4 regions of the Ruminococcus sporogenes genome follow, and region 4 is predicted to be linked to each of the others. Evidence: a T-box and tRNA genes for the amino acid it is inferred to sense, from the RefSeq annotation. Region 4 holds a T-box; the other regions hold tRNA genes.
The links. A T-box is a leader RNA that pairs with one kind of tRNA and senses whether it is charged. The one in region 4 lies ahead of alaS (alanine--tRNA ligase), so its partner is inferred to be a tRNA-Ala.

Region 1 (7,867 bases), on a different contig from region 4:
GCCAAGACACATTCTCAGGTTATATTGCCTATGGTAAAAAAGCTTATTTTTGACTGTGATAAGGAAATTGGTTCGATTGATAAAATAGCGGTTGGTATAGGTCCCGGATCATATACCGGAATCAGAATCGGAGTTGCCGCAGTTAAGGCTATGTCGTTTTCACTTGGAATTGAATGCTGCGGAGTATCAACCTTGGAAGGTCTTGCATATAACTTTCCGTCTGACGGTCTTGTGTGTTCGGTTATGAAGGCAAGACAAAACCTGGTTTATACTGCATTATTCAGATTTTCAGACAATAAAGCTCATAGGATTCTTGATGATATGCTGATTGAGGACGGCAGACTGTCGGAAATGCTTTCGGAATACGGCGAACAAATTGTTATGACAGGCGACGGAGCAGAGGAATTCTCTGAAAAATTCGGAAACGGCTGTATAAAGCTTTCGCCTATGCATTTAAGACATCAGAACGCGGCAGGTATTTGCCTGGCGTCCCTTAATCATGATTATTGCCGTCCAGAAATGCTTGAAGCCAGTTATCTTCAATTGGTTAAGGCGGAAAAAGATTTAATTAATGCTGAGCGACGTTGATTTTACACAATAAATGTGATATAATATAAAGTATATTAAGCAATAATGTCAGAATGGAGTTTATTATGATTGCGATTGGCAGTGACCATGCGGGTTACAATTTAAAAGAAGAAATTATAGAACAGCTTAAAAATATGGGCTATGATATTCTTGATATAGGCTGCAACGGCGAAGCGTGCGATTATCCTGATATCGCGTCCGAGGTTGCCGGATGTGTTGCCGGAGGAAAATGTGAAAGAGGAATATTGATTTGCGGCACCGGAGTAGGCATGTCGATGGCGGCTAATAAGGTGAACGGGATAAGGGCGGCTCTCTGCGCTGATTATTATACGGCTAAGTATACAAGATTGCATAACGACGCTAATATTTTATGTATGGGAGCTAGAACAATAGGCTCGGGAACAGCGTCGGAAATAGTTAGTATATTTCTTGAAACAAAATTTGAAGGCGGGCGCCATCAGAAGCGTATAGACAAATTCAAAGATATAGAAAAGAGTAATAAGGAGTGAAAAACTATGGCAAAACTGCATCTAATTGAACATCCGCTTATTCAGCATAAAATTTCTTTGATGAGAGATAAAAACACGGGCGCTAAGGAATTCAGAGAGCTAGTTTCAGAAACAGCTATGCTTATATGCTATGAAGCCACCAGGGATCTGCCGCTTAAAGAAGTTGAAATCGCAACGCCTATGGCGGTTGCCAAAACTAAGGTTATATCAGGAAGAAAGCTTGCGTTTGTTCCTGTTCTTCGCGCCGGACTTGGTATGATAGACGGAGTTATAAATATGGTTCCTGCCGCAAAAATAGGTCATATTGGAATGTTCAGAGACAACGAGAGCTTTAATGTTATAAAGTATTACAGCAAGCTGCCTGAGGATGTTGCCGAAAGGGACGTTATTGTCGTAGATCCAATGCTTGCTACGGGCAATACCGCTGTAGATGCAATCAATGAAATAAAAAAAGCGGGAGTAAAAAATATTAAATTTATGTGTATTATAGCTTCTCCTCAGGGAATAGATCGTTTGGAAAAAGCTCATCCTGACGTGGAAATATATTGCGGAGCTAAAGATGACGGTCTTGATGAAAACAATTATATAATTCCCGGACTTGGAGATGCCGGGGATAGAATTTTTGGTACAAAATAAAAAATTCCCGCTGATTTTTTCAGCGGGAAATTTTGTACTAACGCTTTTTCTTGTCTTTGCTGCGGATTTTTATTTTCAGTTCTGTAAGGGCGTTGTTGAATTTTGTTGATCTGGCACGCGGATGAGCGTTTATGAGATCTTTTTTAAGAAAATTCAAATGATCAGAAGCCGAACTGCGTTCATTTTGAAGCTGCTGTATCTTTCGGCTGATAGATTCAATATAATGTTTTTCAGAATTTTCTGCCGCCTCCTTAAGCTTGCTGTTAAGCTGGGATAGCTCTTCCCGTATTTCTGTCAGACGTTTTAACAGATGATTTACATCTATCGCTGATTTTGCAGAAGCAATAAAATCTGCGGCGAAAATTGCTATTAATACTATATCTATAATAATTATTGCTGTGCGGTCAAGATCAGTAACGGGTTTTATTAGATGCACATGTACTTTATAATTGACAAGAAGAGTCATAAATCCCCATAAAAAAGTTGCTTCGACGCAAATTCTGCCTGATAAATTATAGCGGCAGTCACTGTAATCCCAATATCTTGTTTTAAATAAAAGCTCCATTAGCCAGCCGGTTACGTATTCAAGCAAAGTTGCGGATAAAGCGCCGCATATGAACATAGCGACTGGATCGTCGTTAAAAGGCTGTCCTGCCAATATCATTACCAATGAACCAAAGCCATATATGGGAAGAAACGGACTTCGTAAGAAGCCGCGGTTTACAAAATGCTTTTCTTCAATTGAAACAAGAGCGGTTTCAAAGCACCATCCAAAAAAACAATAGATAAAAAAGAAAAGAATCCATTGCCAAACAGTATAATCCGGCATTTTTAACCTCCTTCATATATTTTTTATAAGTAGAATTATACTTTAAAAAGGGAAACAAGTCAATCTATGTCGAATATATTGTAAAATCCATTTAAAAAGCATATTAAATATGGCCATGATTTTGTATATTCCGTCAAATCTCAAAAAAAAGATTGACAAAAGAGTAAGGAGGTGATATAATAATAAAGCTGTCGAACGAGAGAGAGCGAAGTCGGAAAATTTTTTTCTCCCAAAAGGTATTGACAAGAGAGAGAAGAAGTGATATAATAGACGAGCGCTCAAAGGAAGCGAGAGAGCGAAGGTATCTTGAAAATTGAACAATGCTAAGAAAAAACAAAACCCTTGTAAATTCTGTATTAATTGAGAGATTAATACAAGAGTAAAAACACAAGCGAAAGAATTGCGAGCAATCGTAATGAAACGGGAGATAGTAAATACCGGAAGGTATTTAATATACAAACTTAATAAAGAGTTTGATCCTGGCTCAGGACGAACGCTGGCGGCACGCCTAACACATGCAAGTCGAACGGACTTAAAAGAGCTTGCTTTTTTAAGTTAGTGGCGGACGGGTGAGTAACACGTGAGCAACCTGCCTCTGAGAGGGGGATAGCTTCTGGAAACGGATGGTAATACCCCATAAAATATAAATATCGCATGATAGATATATCAAAGAAATTCGCTCAGAGATGGGCTCGCGTCTGATTAGATAGTTGGTGAGGTAACGGCTCACCAAGTCGACGATCAGTAGCCGGACTGAGAGGTTGAACGGCCACATTGGGACTGAGACACGGCCCAGACTCCTACGGGAGGCAGCAGTGGGGAATATTGCACAATGGAGGGAACTCTGATGCAGCGATGCCGCGTGGAGGAAGAAGGTTTTCGGATTGTAAACTCCTTTTATCAGGGACGATAATGACGGTACCTGAAGAAAAAGCTCCGGCTAACTACGTGCCAGCAGCCGCGGTAATACGTAGGGAGCGAGCGTTGTCCGGAATTACTGGGTGTAAAGGGAGCGTAGGCGGGATAGCAAGTCAGATGTGAAAACTATGGGCTCAACCTGTAGATTGCATTTGAAACTGTTGTTCTTGAGTGAAGTAGAGGTAAGCGGAATTCCTAGTGTAGCGGTGAAATGCGTAGATATTAGGAGGAACATCGGTGGCGAAGGCGGCTTACTGGGCTTTTACTGACGCTGAGGCTCGAAAGCGTGGGGAGCAAACAGGATTAGATACCCTGGTAGTCCACGCTGTAAACGATGATTACTAGGTGTGGGGGGACTGACCCCTTCCGTGCCGCAGTTAACACAATAAGTAATCCACCTGGGGAGTACGACCGCAAGGTTGAAACTCAAAGGAATTGACGGGGGCCCGCACAAGCAGTGGAGTATGTGGTTTAATTCGAAGCAACGCGAAGAACCTTACCAGGTCTTGACATCGTATGAATAGACTAGAGATAGTTGAAATCCCTTCGGGGACATATAGACAGGTGGTGCATGGTTGTCGTCAGCTCGTGTCGTGAGATGTTGGGTTAAGTCCCGCAACGAGCGCAACCCTTACCATTAGTTGCTACGCAAGAGCACTCTAATGGGACTGCCGTTGACAAAACGGAGGAAGGTGGGGATGACGTCAAATCATCATGCCCCTTATGACCTGGGCTACACACGTACTACAATGGCAATAAAACAGAGGGAAGCAAAACAGCGATGTGGAGCAAATCCCGAAAAATTGTCTCAGTTCAGATTGCAGGCTGAAACTCGCCTGCATGAAGTCGGAATTGCTAGTAATCGCAGATCAGCATGCTGCGGTGAATACGTTCCCGGGCCTTGTACACACCGCCCGTCACACCATGGGAGTCGGTAACACCCGAAGCCGATAGTCTAACCTGCAAAGGAGGACGTCGTCGAAGGTGGGATTGATGACTGGGGTGAAGTCGTAACAAGGTAGCCGTATCGGAAGGTGCGGCTGGATCACCTCCTTTCTAAGGAGCGAAAAGACGAAAGAGTCTGAAAGTTCCGGTCAGACAAGGGTTAAAAGCATTGTTTAATTTTGAAGATATCAGGAAGTCGGGGGTGTAGCTCAGCTGGGAGAGCACCTGCTTTGCAAGCAGGGGGTCAGGAGTTCGATCCTCCTCATCTCCACCAAAAAGGGCGCATAGCTCAGGTGGTTAGAGCGCACGCCTGATAAGCGTGAGGTCGGTGGTTCGAGTCCACTTGTGCCCACCATCGAGAAAAGAAATTAATAGATAATGGAAATTATCTGTTAATTTCTGTTCTTGAAAAAGGATAGAAAAAAAGGCATCTTGAAAATTGAATAAGAAAAGTATGAAGAAAATACAAAAAGTGAAACGACACGATTTTTAATAAAGAAATTAAAAGTCGGGTAAAAAAACTACAATGTATTGAGAACTCAGAAAAGACAAATGGTAAAGCTAGAAAGAGCGCAGGGCGGATGCCTTGGCATTGGGAACCGAAGAAGGACGCGGTTAACTGCGAAAAGCTGCGGTGAGTTGTAAGCGAACTAAGACCCGCAGATATCCGAATGGAGCAATCCACATGAGAGAAGCTCATGTATCATATACTGAATCAATAGGTATATGAGGGGAACCTCCCGAACTGAAACATCTAAGTAGGGAGAGGAAAAGAAATCAACCGAGATTTCGAGAGTAGTGGCGAGCGAAATCGAAAGAGGCCAAACCGACGGAAGCAATTCAGTCGGGGTTGCGGACTGCAAAAAGCATTGTCGAAGCTTAATAGAACAGGATGGGAAGCCTGACCGAAGAACGTGAAAGTCGTGTAAATGAAAAGCAGAGGCAGCAGGCAGAATCCAGAGTACCGCGGGACACGAGAAACCCCGTGGGAAGCAGGGGGGACCACCCTCCAAGCCTAAATATTCCCCAATGACCGATAGCGAAGAGTACTGTGAAGGAAAGGTGAAAAGAACCCCGGGAGGGGAGTGAAAAAGAACCTGAAACCCTGTGCTTACAAGCACTGAGAGCACGTCAAAGTGTGATCAGGTACCTTTTGTAGAATGGTCCGGCGAGTTATCGTATGCAGCAAGGTTAAGAACTTAAGGTTTGAAGCCGAAGCGAGAGCAAGTCTGAAAAGGGCGTCAAGTTGCATGCGATAGACCCGAAACCGAGTGACCTAGCCATGTCCAGGCTGAAGTGGAGGTAAAACTCCATGGAGGGCCGAACCGACCCCCGTTGAAAAGGTGGCGGATGAGGTGTGGCTAGCGGAGAAATTCCAATCGAACTCGGATATAGCTGGTTCTCCCCGAAATAGCTTTAGGGCTAGCGTTGTATTAGATTACCGGAGGTAAAGCACTGAATGGGCTAGGGGCCGAAAGGTTACTGAACCTTATCAAACTAAGAATGCCGGATAATTGATGTACAGCAGTCAGACTGTGTGAGATAAGTCTCACAGTCGAAAGGGAAACAGCCCAGACCCACAGCTAAGGTCCCGAAATAGATTTAAGTGGAAAAGGATGTGGGGTTGCACAGACAACCAGGATGTTGGCTTAGAAGCAGCCACTCATTAAAAGAGTGCGTAATAGCTCACTGGTCGAGTGACCCTGCGCCGAAAATTCAACGGGGCTAAAATCTATACCGAAGCTTGGGCTGCAATTGAAAGATTGTGGGGTAGGGGAGCGTCGTATAAGAGGAGAAGTCATAGCGGAAGCGATGGTGGATTTTATACGAGTGAGAATGCCGGAATGAGTAGCGAGAATTATGTGAGAATCATAATGGCCGAAAATCTAAGGTTTTAGGAGGAAGGTTCGTCCGCTCCTAGTAAGCCGGGAGCTAAGGCGAGGCGGAAACGCGTAGCCGATGCACATACGGTAGAAATTCCGTAGCCTCTGAAAGATTTAAGCACAAGGACACTTGAGAAGCGTTTATCCGGGAGTTGGTGTTCCCGGTCGTAAGGGACCCCGAATGGGGGAAGTAAATGTGGATTGAGGCAAGAAAAGTTGTGTGAATATCTGAAGAGCCCGTACCGCAAACCGACACAGGTAGATAGGAAGAGAATTCTAAGGCCAACGGGAGAAGGGTTGTTAAGGAACTCGGCAAGTTGACTCCGTAACTTAGGGAGAAGGAGTGCTCGAAAGAGCCGCAGAGAATAGGCCCAAGCGACTGTTTAGCAAAAACACAGCTCTATGCTAAATCGAAAGATGACGTATATGGGGTGACACCTGCCCGGTGCTGGAAGGTTAAGAGGAGAAGTGAGAGCTTTGAATCGAAGCCCCAGTAAACGGCGGCCGTAACTATAACGGTCCTAAGGTAGCGAAATTCCTTGTCAGGTAAGTTCTGACCCGCACGAATGGTGTAACGATTTGGGCACTGTCTCAACAACCCGCCCGGCGAAATTGTAGTACCGGTGAAGATGCCGGTTACCCGCGACTAGACGGAAAGACCCCATGGAGCTTCACTGTAGCTTAATATTGGATTTTGGTATTTCATGTACAGGATAGGTGGGAGACTGAGAAGCAAAGGCGTCAGCTTTTGTGGAGTCGCTGTTGGGATACCACTCTTGAAGTGCTGAAATTCTAACCTGCGCCCTTGAATCAGGGCGGGGGACATTGTTAGGTGGGCAGTTTGACTGGGGCGGTCGCCTCCAAAAAGGTAACGGAGGCGCTCAAAGGTTCGCTCAGCATGGATGGAAACCATGCCAGAGAGTGTAAACGCAAAAGCGAGCCTAACTGCGAGACTGACGGGTCGAGCAGTAACGAAAGTTGGAGTTAGTGATCCGGCGGTATGTGAGTGGAAATGCCGTCGCTCAACGGATAAAAGCTACCCTGGGGATAACAGGCTGATCTCCCCCAAGAGTCCACATCGACGGGGAGGTTTGGCACCTCGATGTCGGCTCATCGCATCCTGGGGCTGAATTCGGTCCCAAGGGTTTGGCTGTTCGCCAATTAAAGCGGTACGCGAGCTGGGTTCAGAACGTCGTGAGACAGTTCGGTCCCTATCTGTCGTGGGCGAAGGATATTTGAAAGGAGCTGTCCCTAGTACGAGAGGACCGGGATGGACGCACCTCTGGTGTACCAGTTGTCACGCCAGTGGCACAGCTGGGCAGCTAAGTGCGGAACGGATAAACGCTGAAGGCATCTAAGCGTGAAGCCGGCCTTAAGATAAGATATCCCATTACGTAAGTAAGTAAGACCCCTCAAAGACTATGAGGTTGATAGGTCTGAGGTGTAAGCATGGCGACATGTTAAGCCAGCGGATACTAATAGGTCGAGGGCTTTTCCTTTTGTCAGAGTTCAAATCTTTGCTTTTCTGTTCAATTTAAAAGAGTCAGCCGGTGTTAATG
Region 2 (7,867 bases), on a different contig from region 4:
TTTTTCAGACTTTTCCTTTATAAGCTCAAGCGTTATATCAACGCCATTATTATACTTTTCTATCCAATATGCTTTTAATTCGCATAGAAGCGCTGCTAATACATTGGTAATTAGAATTGGAGTTAAAACTAAACTGAAGATCAATTCATAAATTTGTTTATTTGAATATCCAAGTTGATTGATGAACTTGATTTCTGATTCGAATAAGTTATCAGGTAAAAATTCAAAAATCAAGTCTTTAAGATAAACTATAATACCCAAAAGTGTGGATAAAATTAAATACTATTATTCTTAATCATTTTCTGTCCTCTCCATTTTTCTTCTTGGGCTTTTCCTGCGTCATAATAATTTCCTCCTTATTCGCCATTGGCGAATTTTTTTATTTAATGTCTACATTCCTTACGGTCCGATCTTCCGGAAGCAGCTGCAAGAGCCATTATCATTGCTCCAAATGTAGCTCCGATTATAATTCCTATTATAAATGCTTTACCGTTATGAAAATTGACGGAATTGATAATTATATGGTTATGTATGCAGGCTTTATCGACATGAGTTGAGAGTACAAATTCATATTGTTCGTCAAGCATTCTTTTCATAGTTTCAAGTCCGATTTCATGAGCCTGTTCTGCGGTCACCTCTCCTTTTTTGAATGACTGAATTGCATGAAAAGCAAGATTTTCAACATTGCTGTTCATTGATTTTCTTGTAAAACCAAACTCGTATTCCGCTGTACGATGTTGACAATTATGAGTAGAAATCCAAAAACCGTTTTCTGTTTTTTCTTTGTTGCAAATATAGTCGATAGCTTTGCCTAAGGTAACTTTGATAGGATGTATTTCTGTATAAGCCATATTTCCTCCAGTTTATTCTGAATATCTTTAATATCCTCTCGAAACACCGATTTAGTTTCGTTGACGCGCTTAACTATCTGATTAATATTTACCCCTATTTTATTAATCTCCGATACAAATTTTCTTATTTCTGAATAATCAACAATTTCTATTTTTCCCTCTATTGAAATCTTTCTTAAATAGGCGCTTAGATTTTTAATTCCGGCAGCTTTCATCTTCTCAATTATGAACTTTTTTTCTTCTCCGTCTACATAAAATTTTATCAAATAATTACGTTTTCTTTCTATTGACATTGCTTATCCTTTCTTGACTTTTTTCGGGGTTTGGGCGCTCCCAAAAGATTAATTTTTTCAAAACTAAACTCCGTTGAGTTTTTGTAAAAATTGCCGAGTGTGTCCACACCGGCGTTCCTTGCTATTCAGCCCTCCGAATTTTTCAGAAGATTCATCTCCGGACAAAATTCGGATTTACAGCGCATGAATGCGCTGTATTTTTTCAAAAAATCCAAGGATTTTTTGATTCTGAAAAATCAGAAATCGAAAGTCCAAAAGCGATCGCCTCAATTTGATTTTAAATTATAATCATGAATTTTTATTTTGTCAAGAGGGCAGAATTATTCTTCTATTCATAAACGTCAATCCGATAAAATAAAAAAACGCCGTAAATACGGCGTTTAAAATATATCCGAACTATTAAAAAAAATGAAGAAAAAAATTTTTTTCGACATTGCAAAAAAAATAAGGAACCGAGATTAAAATCTCGATTCCTATAATTGCTGAAAAATACCAGAAAAATATTTTTGAAAAAAATACTTGACAAAATTTTTCCTTCATGTTAAAATACAAAACAGAAAAAGCACCCCCACAAAGCATTGAACGTCTGCGAAACGTTCAATGCTCCATAATCAACGCAGATACAACCCTATCTGATTGACTTAGTGAGAATGCTATCTCAGCGTACGTACATGTATGCTCGAATAGATTTCATAAGCTCGTCAGATATTCCTCCATCGGAACTGGCGGGCTTATTGCTTTTTCTAAACAAAATTGAATATTTCTTTCAGGCAGCTATTCACTATCAAAATTAACATAAACTAAAATCACTGCTCACAGCCGCCTGCGGAGTTTCCTCCGTTATCAAACAACATAAATGCCGCTGTAAGCAGATGGTTTTAGTACTTACCTTTGGCTCCCCAAGTTGGACTCGAACCAACGACCCTGCGGTTAACAGCCGCATGCTCTACCGACTGAGCTATTGAGGAATATATATATACATTACACAAAACAAATAAAAAGCAAAAAGCCGGCATTGATATATTTTCCCAGGACGTCACCGTCCAAGTATCTTCTACGCAGATGAGCTTAACTTCTGTGTTCGGAAAGGGAACAGGTGGAACCTCATCGCCATTAACACCGGCTGACTCTTTTAAATTGAACAGAAAAGCAAAGATTTGAACTCTGACAAAAGGAAAAGCCCTCGACCTATTAGTATCCGCTGGCTTAACATGTCGCCATGCTTACACCTCAGACCTATCAACCTCATAGTCTTTGAGGGGTCTTACTTACTTACGTAATGGGATATCTTATCTTAAGGCCGGCTTCACGCTTAGATGCCTTCAGCGTTTATCCGTTCCGCACTTAGCTGCCCAGCTGTGCCACTGGCGTGACAACTGGTACACCAGAGGTGCGTCCATCCCGGTCCTCTCGTACTAGGGACAGCTCCTTTCAAATATCCTTCGCCCACGACAGATAGGGACCGAACTGTCTCACGACGTTCTGAACCCAGCTCGCGTACCGCTTTAATTGGCGAACAGCCAAACCCTTGGGACCGAATTCAGCCCCAGGATGCGATGAGCCGACATCGAGGTGCCAAACCTCCCCGTCGATGTGGACTCTTGGGGGAGATCAGCCTGTTATCCCCAGGGTAGCTTTTATCCGTTGAGCGACGGCATTTCCACTCACATACCGCCGGATCACTAACTCCAACTTTCGTTACTGCTCGACCCGTCAGTCTCGCAGTTAGGCTCGCTTTTGCGTTTACACTCTCTGGCATGGTTTCCATCCATGCTGAGCGAACCTTTGAGCGCCTCCGTTACCTTTTTGGAGGCGACCGCCCCAGTCAAACTGCCCACCTAACAATGTCCCCCGCCCTGATTCAAGGGCGCAGGTTAGAATTTCAGCACTTCAAGAGTGGTATCCCAACAGCGACTCCACAAAAGCTGACGCCTTTGCTTCTCAGTCTCCCACCTATCCTGTACATGAAATACCAAAATCCAATATTAAGCTACAGTGAAGCTCCATGGGGTCTTTCCGTCTAGTCGCGGGTAACCGGCATCTTCACCGGTACTACAATTTCGCCGGGCGGGTTGTTGAGACAGTGCCCAAATCGTTACACCATTCGTGCGGGTCAGAACTTACCTGACAAGGAATTTCGCTACCTTAGGACCGTTATAGTTACGGCCGCCGTTTACTGGGGCTTCGATTCAAAGCTCTCACTTCTCCTCTTAACCTTCCAGCACCGGGCAGGTGTCACCCCATATACGTCATCTTTCGATTTAGCATAGAGCTGTGTTTTTGCTAAACAGTCGCTTGGGCCTATTCTCTGCGGCTCTTTCGAGCACTCCTTCTCCCTAAGTTACGGAGTCAACTTGCCGAGTTCCTTAACAACCCTTCTCCCGTTGGCCTTAGAATTCTCTTCCTATCTACCTGTGTCGGTTTGCGGTACGGGCTCTTCAGATATTCACACAACTTTTCTTGCCTCAATCCACATTTACTTCCCCCATTCGGGGTCCCTTACGACCGGGAACACCAACTCCCGGATAAACGCTTCTCAAGTGTCCTTGTGCTTAAATCTTTCAGAGGCTACGGAATTTCTACCGTATGTGCATCGGCTACGCGTTTCCGCCTCGCCTTAGCTCCCGGCTTACTAGGAGCGGACGAACCTTCCTCCTAAAACCTTAGATTTTCGGCCATTATGATTCTCACATAATTCTCGCTACTCATTCCGGCATTCTCACTCGTATAAAATCCACCATCGCTTCCGCTATGACTTCTCCTCTTATACGACGCTCCCCTACCCCACAATCTTTCAATTGCAGCCCAAGCTTCGGTATAGATTTTAGCCCCGTTGAATTTTCGGCGCAGGGTCACTCGACCAGTGAGCTATTACGCACTCTTTTAATGAGTGGCTGCTTCTAAGCCAACATCCTGGTTGTCTGTGCAACCCCACATCCTTTTCCACTTAAATCTATTTCGGGACCTTAGCTGTGGGTCTGGGCTGTTTCCCTTTCGACTGTGAGACTTATCTCACACAGTCTGACTGCTGTACATCAATTATCCGGCATTCTTAGTTTGATAAGGTTCAGTAACCTTTCGGCCCCTAGCCCATTCAGTGCTTTACCTCCGGTAATCTAATACAACGCTAGCCCTAAAGCTATTTCGGGGAGAACCAGCTATATCCGAGTTCGATTGGAATTTCTCCGCTAGCCACACCTCATCCGCCACCTTTTCAACGGGGGTCGGTTCGGCCCTCCATGGAGTTTTACCTCCACTTCAGCCTGGACATGGCTAGGTCACTCGGTTTCGGGTCTATCGCATGCAACTTGACGCCCTTTTCAGACTTGCTCTCGCTTCGGCTTCAAACCTTAAGTTCTTAACCTTGCTGCATACGATAACTCGCCGGACCATTCTACAAAAGGTACCTGATCACACTTTGACGTGCTCTCAGTGCTTGTAAGCACAGGGTTTCAGGTTCTTTTTCACTCCCCTCCCGGGGTTCTTTTCACCTTTCCTTCACAGTACTCTTCGCTATCGGTCATTGGGGAATATTTAGGCTTGGAGGGTGGTCCCCCCTGCTTCCCACGGGGTTTCTCGTGTCCCGCGGTACTCTGGATTCTGCCTGCTGCCTCTGCTTTTCATTTACACGACTTTCACGTTCTTCGGTCAGGCTTCCCATCCTGTTCTATTAAGCTTCGACAATGCTTTTTGCAGTCCGCAACCCCGACTGAATTGCTTCCGTCGGTTTGGCCTCTTTCGATTTCGCTCGCCACTACTCTCGAAATCTCGGTTGATTTCTTTTCCTCTCCCTACTTAGATGTTTCAGTTCGGGAGGTTCCCCTCATATACCTATTGATTCAGTATATGATACATGAGCTTCTCTCATGTGGATTGCTCCATTCGGATATCTGCGGGTCTTAGTTCGCTTACAACTCACCGCAGCTTTTCGCAGTTAACCGCGTCCTTCTTCGGTTCCCAATGCCAAGGCATCCGCCCTGCGCTCTTTCTAGCTTTACCATTTGTCTTTTCTGAGTTCTCAATACATTGTAGTTTTTTTACCCGACTTTTAATTTCTTTATTAAAAATCGTGTCGTTTCACTTTTTGTATTTTCTTCATACTTTTCTTATTCAATTTTCAAGATGCCTTTTTTTCTATCCTTTTTCAAGAACAGAAATTAACAGATAATTTCCATTATCTATTAATTTCTTTTCTCGATGGTGGGCACAAGTGGACTCGAACCACCGACCTCACGCTTATCAGGCGTGCGCTCTAACCACCTGAGCTATGCGCCCTTTTTGGTGGAGATGAGGAGGATCGAACTCCTGACCCCCTGCTTGCAAAGCAGGTGCTCTCCCAGCTGAGCTACACCCCCGACTTCCTGATATCTTCAAAATTAAACAATGCTTTTAACCCTTGTCTGACCGGAACTTTCAGACTCTTTCGTCTTTTCGCTCCTTAGAAAGGAGGTGATCCAGCCGCACCTTCCGATACGGCTACCTTGTTACGACTTCACCCCAGTCATCAATCCCACCTTCGACGACGTCCTCCTTTGCAGGTTAGACTATCGGCTTCGGGTGTTACCGACTCCCATGGTGTGACGGGCGGTGTGTACAAGGCCCGGGAACGTATTCACCGCAGCATGCTGATCTGCGATTACTAGCAATTCCGACTTCATGCAGGCGAGTTTCAGCCTGCAATCTGAACTGAGACAATTTTTCGGGATTTGCTCCACATCGCTGTTTTGCTTCCCTCTGTTTTATTGCCATTGTAGTACGTGTGTAGCCCAGGTCATAAGGGGCATGATGATTTGACGTCATCCCCACCTTCCTCCGTTTTGTCAACGGCAGTCCCATTAGAGTGCTCTTGCGTAGCAACTAATGGTAAGGGTTGCGCTCGTTGCGGGACTTAACCCAACATCTCACGACACGAGCTGACGACAACCATGCACCACCTGTCTATATGTCCCCGAAGGGATTTCAACTATCTCTAGTCTATTCATACGATGTCAAGACCTGGTAAGGTTCTTCGCGTTGCTTCGAATTAAACCACATACTCCACTGCTTGTGCGGGCCCCCGTCAATTCCTTTGAGTTTCAACCTTGCGGTCGTACTCCCCAGGTGGATTACTTATTGTGTTAACTGCGGCACGGAAGGGGTCAGTCCCCCCACACCTAGTAATCATCGTTTACAGCGTGGACTACCAGGGTATCTAATCCTGTTTGCTCCCCACGCTTTCGAGCCTCAGCGTCAGTAAAAGCCCAGTAAGCCGCCTTCGCCACCGATGTTCCTCCTAATATCTACGCATTTCACCGCTACACTAGGAATTCCGCTTACCTCTACTTCACTCAAGAACAACAGTTTCAAATGCAATCTACAGGTTGAGCCCATAGTTTTCACATCTGACTTGCTATCCCGCCTACGCTCCCTTTACACCCAGTAATTCCGGACAACGCTCGCTCCCTACGTATTACCGCGGCTGCTGGCACGTAGTTAGCCGGAGCTTTTTCTTCAGGTACCGTCATTATCGTCCCTGATAAAAGGAGTTTACAATCCGAAAACCTTCTTCCTCCACGCGGCATCGCTGCATCAGAGTTCCCTCCATTGTGCAATATTCCCCACTGCTGCCTCCCGTAGGAGTCTGGGCCGTGTCTCAGTCCCAATGTGGCCGTTCAACCTCTCAGTCCGGCTACTGATCGTCGACTTGGTGAGCCGTTACCTCACCAACTATCTAATCAGACGCGAGCCCATCTCTGAGCGAATTTCTTTGATATATCTATCATGCGATATTTATATTTTATGGGGTATTACCATCCGTTTCCAGAAGCTATCCCCCTCTCAGAGGCAGGTTGCTCACGTGTTACTCACCCGTCCGCCACTAACTTAAAAAAGCAAGCTCTTTTAAGTCCGTTCGACTTGCATGTGTTAGGCGTGCCGCCAGCGTTCGTCCTGAGCCAGGATCAAACTCTTTATTAAGTTTGTATATTAAATACCTTCCGGTATTTACTATCTCCCGTTTCATTACGATTGCTCGCAATTCTTTCGCTTGTGTTTTTACTCTTGTATTAATCTCTCAATTAATACAGAATTTACAAGGGTTTTGTTTTTTCTTAGCATTGTTCAATTTTCAAGATACCTTCGCTCTCTCGCTTCCTTTGAGCGCTCGTCTATTATATCACTTCTTCTCTCTCTTGTCAATACCTTTTGGGAGAAAAAAATTTTCCGACTTCGCTCTCTCTCGTTCGACAGCTTTATTATTATATCACCTCCTTACTCTTTTGTCAATCTTTTTTTTGAGATTTGACGGAATATACAAAATATATTGTGAATTCTCTGATAAATGCAATATTATGCACAATAAACAATAATGTTTACTGACTTAAATCCCCTTTAATTATAATAAACAAGCTGTATAACATAGTATAAATATTATAAGGAGGCATTAAAATGTTTTTAAATATGTTACAATCAATATTAAGTAATTTATTTTTTTTCGCATTACATGTAGACAGCAGAAACGTTTTTCCTAAACCGCTGTCTAAAAAAGAGGAAGAGGAATATTTCAAGCTTATGGGGGAAGGAGATAGCAATGCGCGTACAAAGCTTATTGAACATAATTTAAGACTTGTCGCTCATATCATTAAAAAATATTATTCAAATATAAAAGAACAGGATGAATTGATATCAATAGGAACAATAGGACTTATCAAAGCGGTTTCCACATTTGATTATTCAAAAGGGAAC
Region 3 (7,867 bases), on a different contig from region 4:
GTATCGGTACAAATTCCCTCGGCTTCTGCGACAGTAGCTGGGCGGACGCGGTCTGCGCTCAGGTAAGGTCAATTCAGCACACGTCCAATTACTATTATACAAAGGTTCAGGCTGATTTTGCTGAAAAGCTGTGTAAGACAGCCGGATATTCGAAGGTGTTTTTCGGAAATTCGGGCGCTGAGGCGAACGAATGCGCTATTAAGCTTGCAAGAAAATACAGCTTTGACAAATACGGCAGGGGACGGCACAATATAGTTACGCTGGTGAATTCCTTTCACGGGAGAACTCTGTGCACTCTCGCCGCTACGGGACAGGAGATTTTTCACAATTACTTTTTCCCATTTCCGGAGGGCTTTATTTATGCCAAGGCAAACGATATGACCGATCTTGAATCAAAGCTTGACGGCGCCTGCGCCGTTATGCTGGAATTTGTTCAGGGGGAGGGCGGCGTTATACCTCTTGAAAGGGAATTCGTTAATTTTGTATTCGATATATGCGCAAAAAAAGATATTCTTGTTATCGCCGATGAGGTTCAGACCGGAACAGGCAGAACTGGCAGCTTTTTAGCCTCGGAAAATTACGGAGTAAAGCCTGATATAACAACTCTTGCAAAGGGACTTGCGGGAGGAATACCTATAGGCGCGTGCCTTGCGTCCGAAAGACTCTCTCGGGTTCTCACGAAAGGAACTCACGGCTCAACCTTCGGAGGAAATCCGATTGCCTGTGCCGGCGGCAGTGCGGTTATTGACAGGATAACTTCTCCGGGATTTCTTGACGAGGTAAGAGCTAAGGGAAAATACTTTAAGGAAAAGCTGGAGGGGCTTGACGAGGTGGAAAGCGTTACCGGAACGGGACTGATGATCGGTATCAGCCTTAAAACCAAGTCCGCTTCCGATATTGCGGCAGAAGCCCTTGAAAACGGTCTGCTTGTACTGACCGCCAAGGATAAGATCAGACTTCTTCCTCCGCTTAATATAACCTATGGAGAAATTGATAAGGGAATGGAGATACTCAAAAATATTCTGGAGGGCTGAGCTTTTTATGGTTAAACTGAACATAATCCCGAAGGGCGGCAAATTTGACGTTATAGACTCAAAGGAGCGTGTAATTTATCGCATAAAACAAGGTATGAACGGAAAAATACATCTTCTTGATTCCAGCGGATATAAGCTTTATTATATTACTTATGATAAAAAGCAGAAAAAGCCGTCGTTTAAAATGTTTCTCAATGATAAGGAGATTTTGACCGCGGAATGTACGTCAATGTTTTTGGAGCCGGGATTTGAATTAAGAGGGGATAATATATTTCTGGACGTGCGAAGTAACGACAGGCGGGAATTCAAGATTATGGACGGTGAAAACCAGATTGGAGCAGTGTTCTCTGAAACAGAAAAAAAGGATTTCAGATATATAATTGAAATATCGGAAAATTCTTTTGACGATTATATTCCTCTGATTGCCGTTTGCATTGATATTGCTTTCGGTAAAATGAACAGGGGTTAAACTTAGTATAAAACCGGAAAGGAATGAATTAAATGAAACATTTATTAAAAATGCTTGACCTCTCTAAGGAGGAGATAACAGACATACTTAATCTTGCAGACCAGCTTAAATATGAACTGAAGCACGGTATACCCCACCCGCATCTTAAAGGAAAATCCTTGGGAATGATTTTTCAGAAGGCTTCTACGCGTACGCGAGTGTCGTTTGAAACCGGAATGTATCAGCTTGGCGGATATCCGCTGTTTTTATCGTCAAGCGAGCTTCAGATAGGCAGGGGAGAGCCTGTTCAGGATACGGCGCGTGTGCTTTCGCGTTATATAGACGGAATTATGATCCGTACCTTTGATCAGAAGGAGGTAGAGGATCTGGCGCAATACGGCGATATTCCGATAATAAACGGACTAACGGATTTTTCTCATCCCTGTCAGGTTCTTGCCGATCTTATGACTATCAGAGAATATAAGGGCAGCTTTGACGGTCTGAAAATGTGCTATATCGGCGACGGAAACAATATGGCAAATTCTCTTATTGTAGGGGGACTTAAGGTGGGAATGAGCGTTTCTGCCGCGACTCCTGCGGACTATCGTCCTGCAAAGGAAGTTATGGATTTTGCAGAGGGATTCGACTGCTTTAAGATTACAGACGATCCGAAGGAGGCGGCAAAGGACGCGGATATTTTATTAACCGACGTATGGGCGTCAATGGGACAGGAGGCTGAAGCCGAGGCGCGCCGCAAAGCGTTTGCCGGATATCAGATTAACGACAGCATTATGGCTCTCGCAAAGTCGGACGCTCTTGTTATGCACTGCCTGCCTGCGCACCGCGAGGAGGAAATCACCTCAAAGGTGTTTGAGGAACATGCGAACGAGATTTTTGAAGAGGCTGAAAACCGTCTGCATGCACAGAAGGCGGTTATGGTTAAGCTGATGGGATAATCATGGTCATAAGAGAATACAATACGGGAGATCTTTCGGAAATATACCGGCTATTTTATGAAACGGTTCATTCAGTTAATCTAAAGGATTATACAAGGGCTCAGGCGGACGCTTGGGCCCCGTTTGACTACGACCGCGAGAAATGGAATAATTCTTTGATTGAGAATTATTGCGTTGTCGCGTCAGAAAATAATACCATAACTGGATTCGGAGATATTGATGAAAGCGGTTATTTGGACAGGCTCTATGTGCATAGGGATTTTCAAAATAGGGGAATTGCGACCGCAATATGCGATGAACTGGAAAGCCATTTGGAAGGCAATATTATACGGGTTCATGCTTCGGTAACAGCAAAGCCTTTCTTTGAAAAAAGGAATTACATTGTTATAAAAGAACAATTTGTTAAAAGAAACGAAATTTTATTAAAAAATTTCATTATGATAAAGACTAAGATAAATAATTTTAGAGATATGCGTTAAGCAGCAGTTATTTTGTATAATACGCTATAAATAGAGATAAAAAAGCTGAAAAAATTGTTATAAAAATGGAAACCTTTCCAAACCCATTGACAAAAGAGTAAGGAGGTGATATAATAATAAAGCTGTCGAACGAGAGAGAGCGAAGTCGGAAAATTTTTTTCTCCCAAAAGGTATTGACAAGAGAGAGAAGAAGTGATATAATAGACGAGCGCTCAAAGGAAGCGAGAGAGCGAAGGTATCTTGAAAATTGAACAATGCTAAGAAAAAACAAAACCCTTGTAAATTCTGTATTAATTGAGAGATTAATACAAGAGTAAAAACACAAGCGAAAGAATTGCGAGCAATCGTAATGAAACGGGAGATAGTAAATACCGGAAGGTATTTAATATACAAACTTAATAAAGAGTTTGATCCTGGCTCAGGACGAACGCTGGCGGCACGCCTAACACATGCAAGTCGAACGGACTTAAAAGAGCTTGCTTTTTTAAGTTAGTGGCGGACGGGTGAGTAACACGTGAGCAACCTGCCTCTGAGAGGGGGATAGCTTCTGGAAACGGATGGTAATACCCCATAAAATATAAATATCGCATGATAGATATATCAAAGAAATTCGCTCAGAGATGGGCTCGCGTCTGATTAGATAGTTGGTGAGGTAACGGCTCACCAAGTCGACGATCAGTAGCCGGACTGAGAGGTTGAACGGCCACATTGGGACTGAGACACGGCCCAGACTCCTACGGGAGGCAGCAGTGGGGAATATTGCACAATGGAGGGAACTCTGATGCAGCGATGCCGCGTGGAGGAAGAAGGTTTTCGGATTGTAAACTCCTTTTATCAGGGACGATAATGACGGTACCTGAAGAAAAAGCTCCGGCTAACTACGTGCCAGCAGCCGCGGTAATACGTAGGGAGCGAGCGTTGTCCGGAATTACTGGGTGTAAAGGGAGCGTAGGCGGGATAGCAAGTCAGATGTGAAAACTATGGGCTCAACCTGTAGATTGCATTTGAAACTGTTGTTCTTGAGTGAAGTAGAGGTAAGCGGAATTCCTAGTGTAGCGGTGAAATGCGTAGATATTAGGAGGAACATCGGTGGCGAAGGCGGCTTACTGGGCTTTTACTGACGCTGAGGCTCGAAAGCGTGGGGAGCAAACAGGATTAGATACCCTGGTAGTCCACGCTGTAAACGATGATTACTAGGTGTGGGGGGACTGACCCCTTCCGTGCCGCAGTTAACACAATAAGTAATCCACCTGGGGAGTACGACCGCAAGGTTGAAACTCAAAGGAATTGACGGGGGCCCGCACAAGCAGTGGAGTATGTGGTTTAATTCGAAGCAACGCGAAGAACCTTACCAGGTCTTGACATCGTATGAATAGACTAGAGATAGTTGAAATCCCTTCGGGGACATATAGACAGGTGGTGCATGGTTGTCGTCAGCTCGTGTCGTGAGATGTTGGGTTAAGTCCCGCAACGAGCGCAACCCTTACCATTAGTTGCTACGCAAGAGCACTCTAATGGGACTGCCGTTGACAAAACGGAGGAAGGTGGGGATGACGTCAAATCATCATGCCCCTTATGACCTGGGCTACACACGTACTACAATGGCAATAAAACAGAGGGAAGCAAAACAGCGATGTGGAGCAAATCCCGAAAAATTGTCTCAGTTCAGATTGCAGGCTGAAACTCGCCTGCATGAAGTCGGAATTGCTAGTAATCGCAGATCAGCATGCTGCGGTGAATACGTTCCCGGGCCTTGTACACACCGCCCGTCACACCATGGGAGTCGGTAACACCCGAAGCCGATAGTCTAACCTGCAAAGGAGGACGTCGTCGAAGGTGGGATTGATGACTGGGGTGAAGTCGTAACAAGGTAGCCGTATCGGAAGGTGCGGCTGGATCACCTCCTTTCTAAGGAGCGAAAAGACGAAAGAGTCTGAAAGTTCCGGTCAGACAAGGGTTAAAAGCATTGTTTAATTTTGAAGATATCAGGAAGTCGGGGGTGTAGCTCAGCTGGGAGAGCACCTGCTTTGCAAGCAGGGGGTCAGGAGTTCGATCCTCCTCATCTCCACCAAAAAGGGCGCATAGCTCAGGTGGTTAGAGCGCACGCCTGATAAGCGTGAGGTCGGTGGTTCGAGTCCACTTGTGCCCACCATCGAGAAAAGAAATTAATAGATAATGGAAATTATCTGTTAATTTCTGTTCTTGAAAAAGGATAGAAAAAAAGGCATCTTGAAAATTGAATAAGAAAAGTATGAAGAAAATACAAAAAGTGAAACGACACGATTTTTAATAAAGAAATTAAAAGTCGGGTAAAAAAACTACAATGTATTGAGAACTCAGAAAAGACAAATGGTAAAGCTAGAAAGAGCGCAGGGCGGATGCCTTGGCATTGGGAACCGAAGAAGGACGCGGTTAACTGCGAAAAGCTGCGGTGAGTTGTAAGCGAACTAAGACCCGCAGATATCCGAATGGAGCAATCCACATGAGAGAAGCTCATGTATCATATACTGAATCAATAGGTATATGAGGGGAACCTCCCGAACTGAAACATCTAAGTAGGGAGAGGAAAAGAAATCAACCGAGATTTCGAGAGTAGTGGCGAGCGAAATCGAAAGAGGCCAAACCGACGGAAGCAATTCAGTCGGGGTTGCGGACTGCAAAAAGCATTGTCGAAGCTTAATAGAACAGGATGGGAAGCCTGACCGAAGAACGTGAAAGTCGTGTAAATGAAAAGCAGAGGCAGCAGGCAGAATCCAGAGTACCGCGGGACACGAGAAACCCCGTGGGAAGCAGGGGGGACCACCCTCCAAGCCTAAATATTCCCCAATGACCGATAGCGAAGAGTACTGTGAAGGAAAGGTGAAAAGAACCCCGGGAGGGGAGTGAAAAAGAACCTGAAACCCTGTGCTTACAAGCACTGAGAGCACGTCAAAGTGTGATCAGGTACCTTTTGTAGAATGGTCCGGCGAGTTATCGTATGCAGCAAGGTTAAGAACTTAAGGTTTGAAGCCGAAGCGAGAGCAAGTCTGAAAAGGGCGTCAAGTTGCATGCGATAGACCCGAAACCGAGTGACCTAGCCATGTCCAGGCTGAAGTGGAGGTAAAACTCCATGGAGGGCCGAACCGACCCCCGTTGAAAAGGTGGCGGATGAGGTGTGGCTAGCGGAGAAATTCCAATCGAACTCGGATATAGCTGGTTCTCCCCGAAATAGCTTTAGGGCTAGCGTTGTATTAGATTACCGGAGGTAAAGCACTGAATGGGCTAGGGGCCGAAAGGTTACTGAACCTTATCAAACTAAGAATGCCGGATAATTGATGTACAGCAGTCAGACTGTGTGAGATAAGTCTCACAGTCGAAAGGGAAACAGCCCAGACCCACAGCTAAGGTCCCGAAATAGATTTAAGTGGAAAAGGATGTGGGGTTGCACAGACAACCAGGATGTTGGCTTAGAAGCAGCCACTCATTAAAAGAGTGCGTAATAGCTCACTGGTCGAGTGACCCTGCGCCGAAAATTCAACGGGGCTAAAATCTATACCGAAGCTTGGGCTGCAATTGAAAGATTGTGGGGTAGGGGAGCGTCGTATAAGAGGAGAAGTCATAGCGGAAGCGATGGTGGATTTTATACGAGTGAGAATGCCGGAATGAGTAGCGAGAATTATGTGAGAATCATAATGGCCGAAAATCTAAGGTTTTAGGAGGAAGGTTCGTCCGCTCCTAGTAAGCCGGGAGCTAAGGCGAGGCGGAAACGCGTAGCCGATGCACATACGGTAGAAATTCCGTAGCCTCTGAAAGATTTAAGCACAAGGACACTTGAGAAGCGTTTATCCGGGAGTTGGTGTTCCCGGTCGTAAGGGACCCCGAATGGGGGAAGTAAATGTGGATTGAGGCAAGAAAAGTTGTGTGAATATCTGAAGAGCCCGTACCGCAAACCGACACAGGTAGATAGGAAGAGAATTCTAAGGCCAACGGGAGAAGGGTTGTTAAGGAACTCGGCAAGTTGACTCCGTAACTTAGGGAGAAGGAGTGCTCGAAAGAGCCGCAGAGAATAGGCCCAAGCGACTGTTTAGCAAAAACACAGCTCTATGCTAAATCGAAAGATGACGTATATGGGGTGACACCTGCCCGGTGCTGGAAGGTTAAGAGGAGAAGTGAGAGCTTTGAATCGAAGCCCCAGTAAACGGCGGCCGTAACTATAACGGTCCTAAGGTAGCGAAATTCCTTGTCAGGTAAGTTCTGACCCGCACGAATGGTGTAACGATTTGGGCACTGTCTCAACAACCCGCCCGGCGAAATTGTAGTACCGGTGAAGATGCCGGTTACCCGCGACTAGACGGAAAGACCCCATGGAGCTTCACTGTAGCTTAATATTGGATTTTGGTATTTCATGTACAGGATAGGTGGGAGACTGAGAAGCAAAGGCGTCAGCTTTTGTGGAGTCGCTGTTGGGATACCACTCTTGAAGTGCTGAAATTCTAACCTGCGCCCTTGAATCAGGGCGGGGGACATTGTTAGGTGGGCAGTTTGACTGGGGCGGTCGCCTCCAAAAAGGTAACGGAGGCGCTCAAAGGTTCGCTCAGCATGGATGGAAACCATGCCAGAGAGTGTAAACGCAAAAGCGAGCCTAACTGCGAGACTGACGGGTCGAGCAGTAACGAAAGTTGGAGTTAGTGATCCGGCGGTATGTGAGTGGAAATGCCGTCGCTCAACGGATAAAAGCTACCCTGGGGATAACAGGCTGATCTCCCCCAAGAGTCCACATCGACGGGGAGGTTTGGCACCTCGATGTCGGCTCATCGCATCCTGGGGCTGAATTCGGTCCCAAGGGTTTGGCTGTTCGCCAATTAAAGCGGTACGCGAGCTGGGTTCAGAACGTCGTGAGACAGTTCGGTCCCTATCTGTCGTGGGCGAAGGATATTTGAAAGGAGCTGTCCCTAGTACGAGAGGACCGGG
Region 4 (7,867 bases):
TTTTCAGGTCGTTGAGAGAAAACAATATTAAGGCTCGCCTGGGAGGATTAGACATATCAAAAAGCGCTGTCGACCTTGCGGCAAAAAGAAAACAGGAAAATATAGAGTATGCCGTATCAAGCGTTTTTCATATACCTGCCGCGGATAAAAGCATAGATATTTCATTATCAGTATTTTCTCCTATTTGTCTTGAAGAATTTTATCGTATTCTCAGAAAAAACGGTCTTTTTTATATGGTAATTCCTGATACAATGCATTTATGGGAGCTAAAAAGCGTTATATATGATCGTCCTTATGAAAATCAAGTTAAAGATTATTTATTGAAGGGCTTTGATTTAATTAAAGCTTATGATTTACCGCAGAGAAAAATTTGCCTTGAAAGCAATGAAGATATAATGAATCTTTTCAGTATGACTCCATATTATTATAATACGAGTAAGGCTGATAAGGAAAAATTGAAGGATCTGAACTTTCTTGAAACAGTTACGCAATTTAAAATATTGGTTTATATGAAAAAAGGAGAATGCTAATGGCACTGGACGGCGCTTATTTGTATACGGTTAAACAGGAGCTAAAGGATTTGATAAGGGGACGTATAGATAAAATTTATCAGCCGTCGAAAGATGAAATAATAATATCCATCAGAACGGTAAAAGGAACCTTTAAGTTATTGATTTCTGCGTCTGCAAGCAGCGCAAGAGTTCATATTACTACGGCACAGGTTGAAAATCCGATGTCGCCTCCGATGTTTTGTATGCTTTTGAGAAAACGGCTTGGGGGCGGAAAGCTTATAGACGTACGTCAGGATGGACTTGAAAGAATATTATTTTTAGATTTTAATTGTATAAACGAGCTTGGCGATCCTTCAGTTATAACTCTTGCCTGTGAAATAATGGGGAAATACTCAAACCTTATAGCTGTAAACAGCGACGGTAAAATTATTGACAGCATAAAACGGGTTGATGAATGTATGTCGAGAGAACGTCTTGTGCTTCCTGGTATAGCTTATGAAATGCCGCCGAGGGATAATCGTATTTCATTTGTTGACGCAGATGAAACTCGGATCAGAGCTGCTGTTGAGGATATGAAACCGGCTGAGCTTTCTAAGGCAATTATCAGAGCTTTTGAAGGAGTATCTCCTGTTTTGGCAAGGGAGTGGGCGTATTATACCACGAGAGGAATCGAGACTCGCTCGGACGAACTGAGCAATGATATGAAGGACAGGCTTGTATTTGCGATTATGCAGACTAAACGGTCTCTTTTGACCGAAAATAATTGCTATACTGTTGTTTCGGGAAGGGATGGTTCGTTAAAGGATTTTTCCTTTATTAAGCTATCGCAGTACGGTTCTCTTATGGTGACAAAGGAATTTTCATCTGCAAGCGAGCTGCTTGATTATTTTTATTTTCAGCGTGATAAAACAGTAAGGCTCAAGCAGCGTGCAAACGATCTTTTCAAGTTCCTTGCCAATACTTCCGAGAGAATAACCAAGAGACTGGCCGCTCAGCAGGAAGAACTGAAAAACTGTGAGAAAAAAGATCAGATGAAGCTTATGGGAAATCTAATATCTGCAAATATCTATCGGCTGAAAAAAGGCGACGAACGCGTCAAGCTGGAAAATTTTTATGACGAAAGGTTTTCGCAGATAGAAATAAAGCTTGATCCAAGGCTTACTCCGTCACAAAATGCTCAGAAGTATTATTCCAATTACAGAAAATCTATGACTGCCGAAAAAAAACTTGCGGAGCAGATAAGAATCGGAGAGGAAGAACTTAAATATATTGACAGCGTTTTTGAATCGCTGTCAAGAGCGGAAAGTGAAATAGAGATAAACGAACTCAGATTGGAGCTTGCGGAACAGGGGTATATACGTTCAAACAGGCTCAGGGGCAAGCCGGTTAAAAGTACGGAACCTTATGAGTATATATCCAGCGACGGATTTAAAATTCTTGCCGGACGGAATAATAAGCAGAATGATAAGCTGACCTTGAAAACTGCCGCTAAACAGGATATTTGGCTTCATACCCATAATATTGCCGGCTCTCACGTTATAATTGTTACCAACGGGGAAACTCCGCCGGAAACGACGATTAAAGAGGCGGCCGTTATTGCAGCTTTAAAAAGTAAAGCAAAGGATTCATCACAGGTTCCGGTGGATTATTGTTTAAGGAAGTTTGTAAAAAAGCCGGTCGGAGCAAAGCCGGGTATGGTAATATTTATAAATAATAAGACGGTATATGTCAGCCCTGATGAAAATCTTGCAGAAAGGTTAAAAAAATGATATTGCAAAATGATTTTTTTGATAAGGACTGCCTAAAGCTTGCGCCTGATCTTGTTGGCAAAATATTAGTCAGGCGGCTTGAAAACGGCGAGGAATTACGCGTAAGAATTACTGAAACTGAAGCCTACAGAGGGACTGAGGACAAGGCCTGCCATGCCTCAAAGGGAAGAACGCCGCGGACGGAGCTGCTTTATCGTGAAAGCGGAGTGATTTATGTGTATCTCTGCTATGGCGTTCATTGGCTTATGAACATAATAAGCGGAAAAAAGGAACAGCCTCAGGGAGTTCTTTTCAGAGCCGGGGAAAACTTGAACGGTCCTGCTAAGCTTACTAAATATCTTTCGGTAGATAAATCATTCAATGGAGAAAGCTTTTCCGGTAATCCTAGGATAAGAATTGAAGATGACGGCAAACGTTATAAAATAAGAACGGATAAGCGCGTAGGTATTGATTATGCAGGTGAAGAATGGGCTTCAAAGCCCTGGAGATTTATTCTTGACGCTGAGATTGAAGGTGAAGAAAACGCTGTTCAGGTTTGATTTGAAAACTCCGGCTGAAAACTTTATCGACATAACGTCAAAGGTTATGGACGCGGTTAAAGAAAGCTGTATATTAAATGGAATATGCGTAATATACTGTCCTCATACTACGGCCGGTATTACAATTAATGAAAACGCGGATCCTGACGTAGTGTCCGATCTCTTATACGCTATGAATATCACATATCCTGACCGAGAACGGTTTAGGCATTCGGAGGGTAATACGTCGGCGCATCTGAAAGCTTTGGTTACAGGAAACAGTGTTAATGTAATAATAGCTGACGGCAAGCTGTTGCTTGGAATGTGGCAGGGAATATATTTCTGCGAATACGACGGACCGAGAAACAGGCAATTTTATGTTAAGATAATTGGTGATGAATAATGACGGAAAATTTACAGAAGGTTTTTGATAAAAGCAGTAAAATCGTATTTTTCGGAGGCGCCGGTGTTTCTACGGAGAGCGGTATTCCGGATTTCAGGAGCGTTGACGGACTTTATAATCAGAAATATGATTATCCTCCGGAAACGATATTAAGTCATGATTTTTTTATGACCGAAACCGAGGAATTTTTCAGGTTTTACCGTGATAAGATGATATGGCCCGGCGCGCTGCCTAATAAGGCGCATATTAAGCTTTCGGAGCTTGAAAGGATCGGAAAACTTAAAGCCGTGGTAACTCAGAATATTGACGGCCTTCATCAGGCGGCAGGTAGTAAAAAGGTTTATGAGCTTCATGGCAGCGTTCTGCGTAATTATTGTATGAAATGCAATAGATTTTATGATGCGGATTTTATACGAAAATGTTCCGGTATTCCTCGATGTACCTGCGGAGGTATAATTAAACCCGACGTAGTTTTATATCAGGAGGGACTTAGCGACAGCGTTATAAACGGGGCCGTAACGTCGATAAAAGAAGCGGATCTTCTTATTGTCGGAGGTACATCGCTGAATGTCTATCCTGCCGCGGGCTTGATTAAGTATAGAAGCAAGGATTGTTTTCTGCTGCTTATAAACCTTACGGAAACACCGGCGGATTCCTTTGCGGATATGGTTATACACGATAGTATCGGAAAGATTATGGGAAGTATAATGTCAGGATAACGGGAGGCTGTTTTATGAAAGCTGTAGTTCAGAGAGTAAGCGGCGCGTCAGTGACGGTAGACGGAGAAATAAAAGGAAAAATAGGAAAAGGGTTTTTGGTTTTTCTCGGCGTAGGTAAAAAAGATTCAGAGCTTAATGCGGAGAGGCTTGCAAATAAAATTATAAAAATGAGGATTTTTTCAGATGAGAACGATAAAATAAATTTATCATTAAACGATGTAGGAGGCTCTTTGCTTGTAATATCGCAGTTTACACTGTATGCCGACTGCCGAAAGGGAAACAGACCTAATTTCATTAACGCCGGAAATCCTGAAACGGCTGAAAAGCTTTATGAATATTTTATCGGAATATGCGGAAAATATATTCCTGTAGTAGAAAAAGGCGTTTTCGGAGCTGATATGAAAGTGGAGCTGGAAAACGACGGGCCGTTTACAGTAGTACTTGACGATATTTGAAATATTTAGCTGAATATGATTTAATCCCTTTCGGATGGCAATAATAAATCCGGGAGGGTTTTATTATGTATAAACGTATGATTGCGCTTGGCTGCATTTTTTTATTTTCATTTTCAATATTGTATATGAGAATTTTCTGGATAGTGAGCAATCCGACTTATCAGGCCGCCGGACAGGCTCAGGGTACTTATACTCTGACAGCAGGTCATACCTTCGGTAATATTTACGACAGAAGCTATAATCTTCTGGTCAATGATACCAGCACATATTATGCCGTCATAAATCCTACCTCCGAGGCCGCGGAGGAGATTCTGCCTTATGTTAAGGATCTTGAAAGCTATCACAGCAGTTTGGTGTATGGTAAGCCGTTTGTATGCGAGGTGACAAAAAAGGATTTTGAATGCGGCGATATAACGGTTTTTGATGTTCCCGTCCGAAACAGGGAAAATCAGCTTGCACAGCATGTTATAGGGTATTTAAGCGACGGCGAGGGAGTGTCCGGAATCGAGGCTGCTTATAATGATTATCTTAGATCGTGCGTTTCTGAAAATACTGTAACTTACAGTGTGGACGGCAGAGGAAGCGTAATGGACGGACTTGGCAGGGATATTTCTGAGAACGGTCCCATGACGGAAGGAGTGGTTCTCACTATTGATAAATATATACAGGCAATATGCGAGCTTGCGGGCGGCAGAATGAAAAAGGGAGCCGTAGTTGTAATGGATATTTACTCAGGGGAAATTCTGGGTATGGCGAGTTTTCCGACATACAGCGCCGATACCTTGTCCGAGGCGGTAAACGATAAAGATTCTCCACTTATTAACCGCTGTCTTTATTCATATAATGTAGGCTCGATTTTTAAGCTTGTGACATCGCTTGCCGCCTTTGAACAAGGAATTGAAGAAAGCTTTTCATATAATTGTACCGGATCTACCGAAATCGGAGGGCAGCTATTTAAATGCCATGACTTGAGCGGACACGGTGTTCTTGATATGACGGAAGCGGCGGCGGAATCATGCAATACCTATTATATAGAGCTTTCTAAGCATATAGACAGCCGTCTTTTGATAGAAACTGCTCAGAGAATGGGATTCGGAAGAAGTATTCCTCTTGCGTTGGGAATGACTGTTTCCGGCGGAAGCCTTCAGACTGAGGAGGACCTGAGCCTGCCGGCAGAAAAGGCCAACATGTCGTTCGGGCAGGGAAAGCTTACGGCGTCTCCGGTGCAGATATGCGCTTTTACAGCCGCGATAGCAAATGAAGGAAGGTTGTATGTTCCAAGCTTGGTAAAGGGTATAACTCATGACGGCAAAACAGTTTCAAATCAGGAAGAAGCTAAATATACGGACGTTTTTGACCGTAAAACGGCGTTTCGTCTTCAGGATCTGATGATTGCCGCTGTTGATTTGAATACAGATTCCAACGCCAGACCGTCGAATACTCATGCGGCAGGTAAGACGTCGACCGCTCAGACAGGCAGATTTGACGAGGACGGAGAAGAAATATGTCATGGCTGGATAACCGGCTTTTTTCCACTTAGCAGTCCGAGGTACGCTGTAACTGTTTTGTGCGAGGACGGCGGATACGGAAACGAATGTGCGGCTCCGGTTTTTAAGGAAATTGCAGAGAGAATTACTGATATTTACGGATAAAAATTTATTCTTTCTTTTTATAAAATTTTACGGAATTTTAAGAAAAAAAGATTGACTTTTTCCGTATATTTGGTATAATATTAGAAGAATATTGTTTTGGGCTGTGACAGGAATAATTGCATGGATTATACTTCAGAGAAAAAGCGGTCGGTGCGAGCTTTTGTATAAAATGCAAGTGCTACCCTTGAGCTTTCCGCTGAAAAGCGGACGTTTTTTCCGCGTTAAGGAAAACAAAAGGAAAGCTTTATGCTTTTGAATTTTGGGTGGTACCACGAGCCTTCGTCCCATTACTGCGGACGAGGGCTTTTATTTCAGTTAAAGCAATAAAATATAATGATTGGAGAGCGTATATATGAAATGGCGTGGAGTCAATGAACTCAGAGAAATGTATCTTTCATTTTTTGAAAGTAAGAATCATACAAGAATGGCAAGCGCGTCCCTGATTCCGCAGGGGGACAACAGTCTTTTGCTGATAAATTCAGGCATGGCGCCTTTAAAGAAATTTTTTCTCGGACAGGCTGTTCCTCCTAATAAAAGAGTAACGACTTGTCAGAAGTGTATCAGAACTCCCGATATAGAAAGAGTAGGCAAAACCTCAAGACACGGTACATATTTTGAGATGCTCGGTAATTTTTCTTTCGGAGACTATTTTAAGATAGAAGCTATTGAATGGGCGTGGGAATTTTTTACTAAATCGCTTGAGCTTCCTGTTGAAAAGCTATATGTGTCTGTATACGAGGATGACGACGAAGCATATGATCTCTGGACAAAGCGTATAGGCGTTGCGCCGGATCATATGACAAGGCTTGGCAAAGAGGATAATTTCTGGGAACATGGCTCCGGACCTTGCGGACCTTGTTCTGAGATATATTTTGACAGAGGAGACGAACATGGCTGCGGCTCTCCTGACTGTAAGGTTGGCTGTGACTGCGATAGGTTTGTTGAAGTCTGGAATCTTGTTTTCAGCCAGTTTGACAGCGATGGAAAGGGAAATTATGCCCTTATGGAGCATCCTAATATTGACACCGGTATGGGACTTGAAAGACTTGCATGTGTGATTCAGGGAGTCGATAACCTTTTTGAAGTTGATACCGTTAAAAATATTATGAATAAAATATGTGAAATAGCTGGCGTAAGGTATAAAGAAAATGAAAGTACAGATGTTTCGCTCCGTGTTATAACTGATCACATAAGAAGTACTACATTTATGGTGGGAGACGGAATTACTCCGGCTAACGAGGGAAGAGGCTATGTATTAAAAAGGCTTCTTAGAAGAGCGGCAAGGCATGGAAAAATGCTCGGCGTCAGCGATCCTTTTTTGTATAAGGTATGCGATACTGTAATTGATGAAAATAAAACGGCTTATCCGGAGCTTGAAGAAAAGCGCGAGCTTATAAAAACTATTATAAAGCATGAAGAGGAAGGCTTTGCAAAGACAATTGATAAGGGAACGGAGCTTTTGAATCATTTTATTGATAAAATTTCCGCGAATGAAATTAAGAACGTATTGTCAGGGGACGACGCCTTTAAGTTAAGTGATACCTACGGTTTTCCTCTTGATCTTACTAAGGAAATTGCAGCCGAAAAGGGTATTTCTGTAGATGAGGAACGTTTCAGGGAATGCATGGAAGAGCAGAAGCGGAAGGCAAGAAGCGACCGTGCTTCAAAGATTAAAACCTCGTGGAACGATGACAACGCCGCGTTCATAGAAGTTCCGGCTACTGAGTTTACCGGTTATACTAGATTTAAGCAGGACGCAAGAATACTTGAGATTTTTGTCGACGGCAAGCCGTCTGATAGCGTCTCTGAGGGACAGGAAGCTGTAGTTATTTTAGACAG

Region 1: it encodes a tRNA-Ala, which carries the amino acid that the T-box ahead of alaS (alanine--tRNA ligase) is inferred to sense. The anticodon was not compared.
Region 2: it encodes a tRNA-Ala, which carries the amino acid that the T-box ahead of alaS (alanine--tRNA ligase) is inferred to sense. The anticodon was not compared.
Region 3: it encodes a tRNA-Ala, which carries the amino acid that the T-box ahead of alaS (alanine--tRNA ligase) is inferred to sense. The anticodon was not compared.

The regions. Positions count from the first base shown of each region.
Region 1 covers NZ_BAAHOA010000001.1:375,634-383,500, forward strand. Annotated here, with positions in the region: gene tsaB (tRNA (adenosine(37)-N6)-threonylcarbamoyltransferase complex dimerization subunit type 1 TsaB) at 1-588, shown strand, start outside; gene rpiB (ribose 5-phosphate isomerase B) at 654-1,097, shown strand; gene upp (uracil phosphoribosyltransferase) at 1,104-1,733, shown strand; gene ACYQ0N_RS01935 (putative ABC transporter permease) at 1,771-2,562, opposite strand; rRNA gene ACYQ0N_RS01940 (16S ribosomal RNA) at 3,024-4,536, shown strand; tRNA gene ACYQ0N_RS01945 (tRNA-Ala) at 4,624-4,699, shown strand; tRNA gene ACYQ0N_RS01950 (tRNA-Ile) at 4,704-4,780, shown strand; rRNA gene ACYQ0N_RS01955 (23S ribosomal RNA) at 4,980-7,807, shown strand; rRNA gene rrf (5S ribosomal RNA) at 7,855-7,867, shown strand, end outside.
Region 2 covers NZ_BAAHOA010000001.1:900,032-907,898, reverse strand. Annotated here, with positions in the region: gene ACYQ0N_RS04870 (relaxase/mobilization nuclease domain-containing protein) at 384-851, opposite strand; gene ACYQ0N_RS04865 (plasmid mobilization protein) at 812-1,144, opposite strand; tRNA gene ACYQ0N_RS04860 (tRNA-Asn) at 2,037-2,112, opposite strand; rRNA gene rrf (5S ribosomal RNA) at 2,152-2,268, opposite strand; rRNA gene ACYQ0N_RS04850 (23S ribosomal RNA) at 2,316-5,143, opposite strand; tRNA gene ACYQ0N_RS04845 (tRNA-Ile) at 5,343-5,419, opposite strand; tRNA gene ACYQ0N_RS04840 (tRNA-Ala) at 5,424-5,499, opposite strand; rRNA gene ACYQ0N_RS04835 (16S ribosomal RNA) at 5,587-7,099, opposite strand; gene ACYQ0N_RS04830 (sigma factor) at 7,571-7,867, shown strand, end outside.
Region 3 covers NZ_BAAHOA010000001.1:126,835-134,701, forward strand. Annotated here, with positions in the region: gene ACYQ0N_RS00660 (aspartate aminotransferase family protein) at 1-1,034, shown strand, start outside; gene ACYQ0N_RS00665 (LURP-one-related family protein) at 1,042-1,503, shown strand; gene argF (ornithine carbamoyltransferase) at 1,536-2,438, shown strand; gene ACYQ0N_RS00675 (GNAT family N-acetyltransferase) at 2,441-2,917, shown strand; rRNA gene ACYQ0N_RS00680 (16S ribosomal RNA) at 3,313-4,825, shown strand; tRNA gene ACYQ0N_RS00685 (tRNA-Ala) at 4,913-4,988, shown strand; tRNA gene ACYQ0N_RS00690 (tRNA-Ile) at 4,993-5,069, shown strand; rRNA gene ACYQ0N_RS00695 (23S ribosomal RNA) at 5,269-7,867, shown strand, end outside.
Region 4 covers NZ_BAAHOA010000002.1:701,735-709,601, reverse strand. Annotated here, with positions in the region: gene ACYQ0N_RS09930 (putative RNA methyltransferase) at 1-530, shown strand, start outside; gene ACYQ0N_RS09925 (Rqc2 family fibronectin-binding protein) at 530-2,281, shown strand; gene ACYQ0N_RS09920 (DNA-3-methyladenine glycosylase) at 2,278-2,820, shown strand; gene ACYQ0N_RS09915 (secondary thiamine-phosphate synthase enzyme YjbQ) at 2,795-3,202, shown strand; gene ACYQ0N_RS09910 (NAD-dependent protein deacylase) at 3,202-3,921, shown strand; gene dtd (D-aminoacyl-tRNA deacylase) at 3,936-4,376, shown strand; gene ACYQ0N_RS09900 (peptidoglycan D,D-transpeptidase FtsI family protein) at 4,442-6,028, shown strand; T-box leader at 6,123-6,318, shown strand; gene alaS (alanine--tRNA ligase) at 6,381-7,867, shown strand, end outside.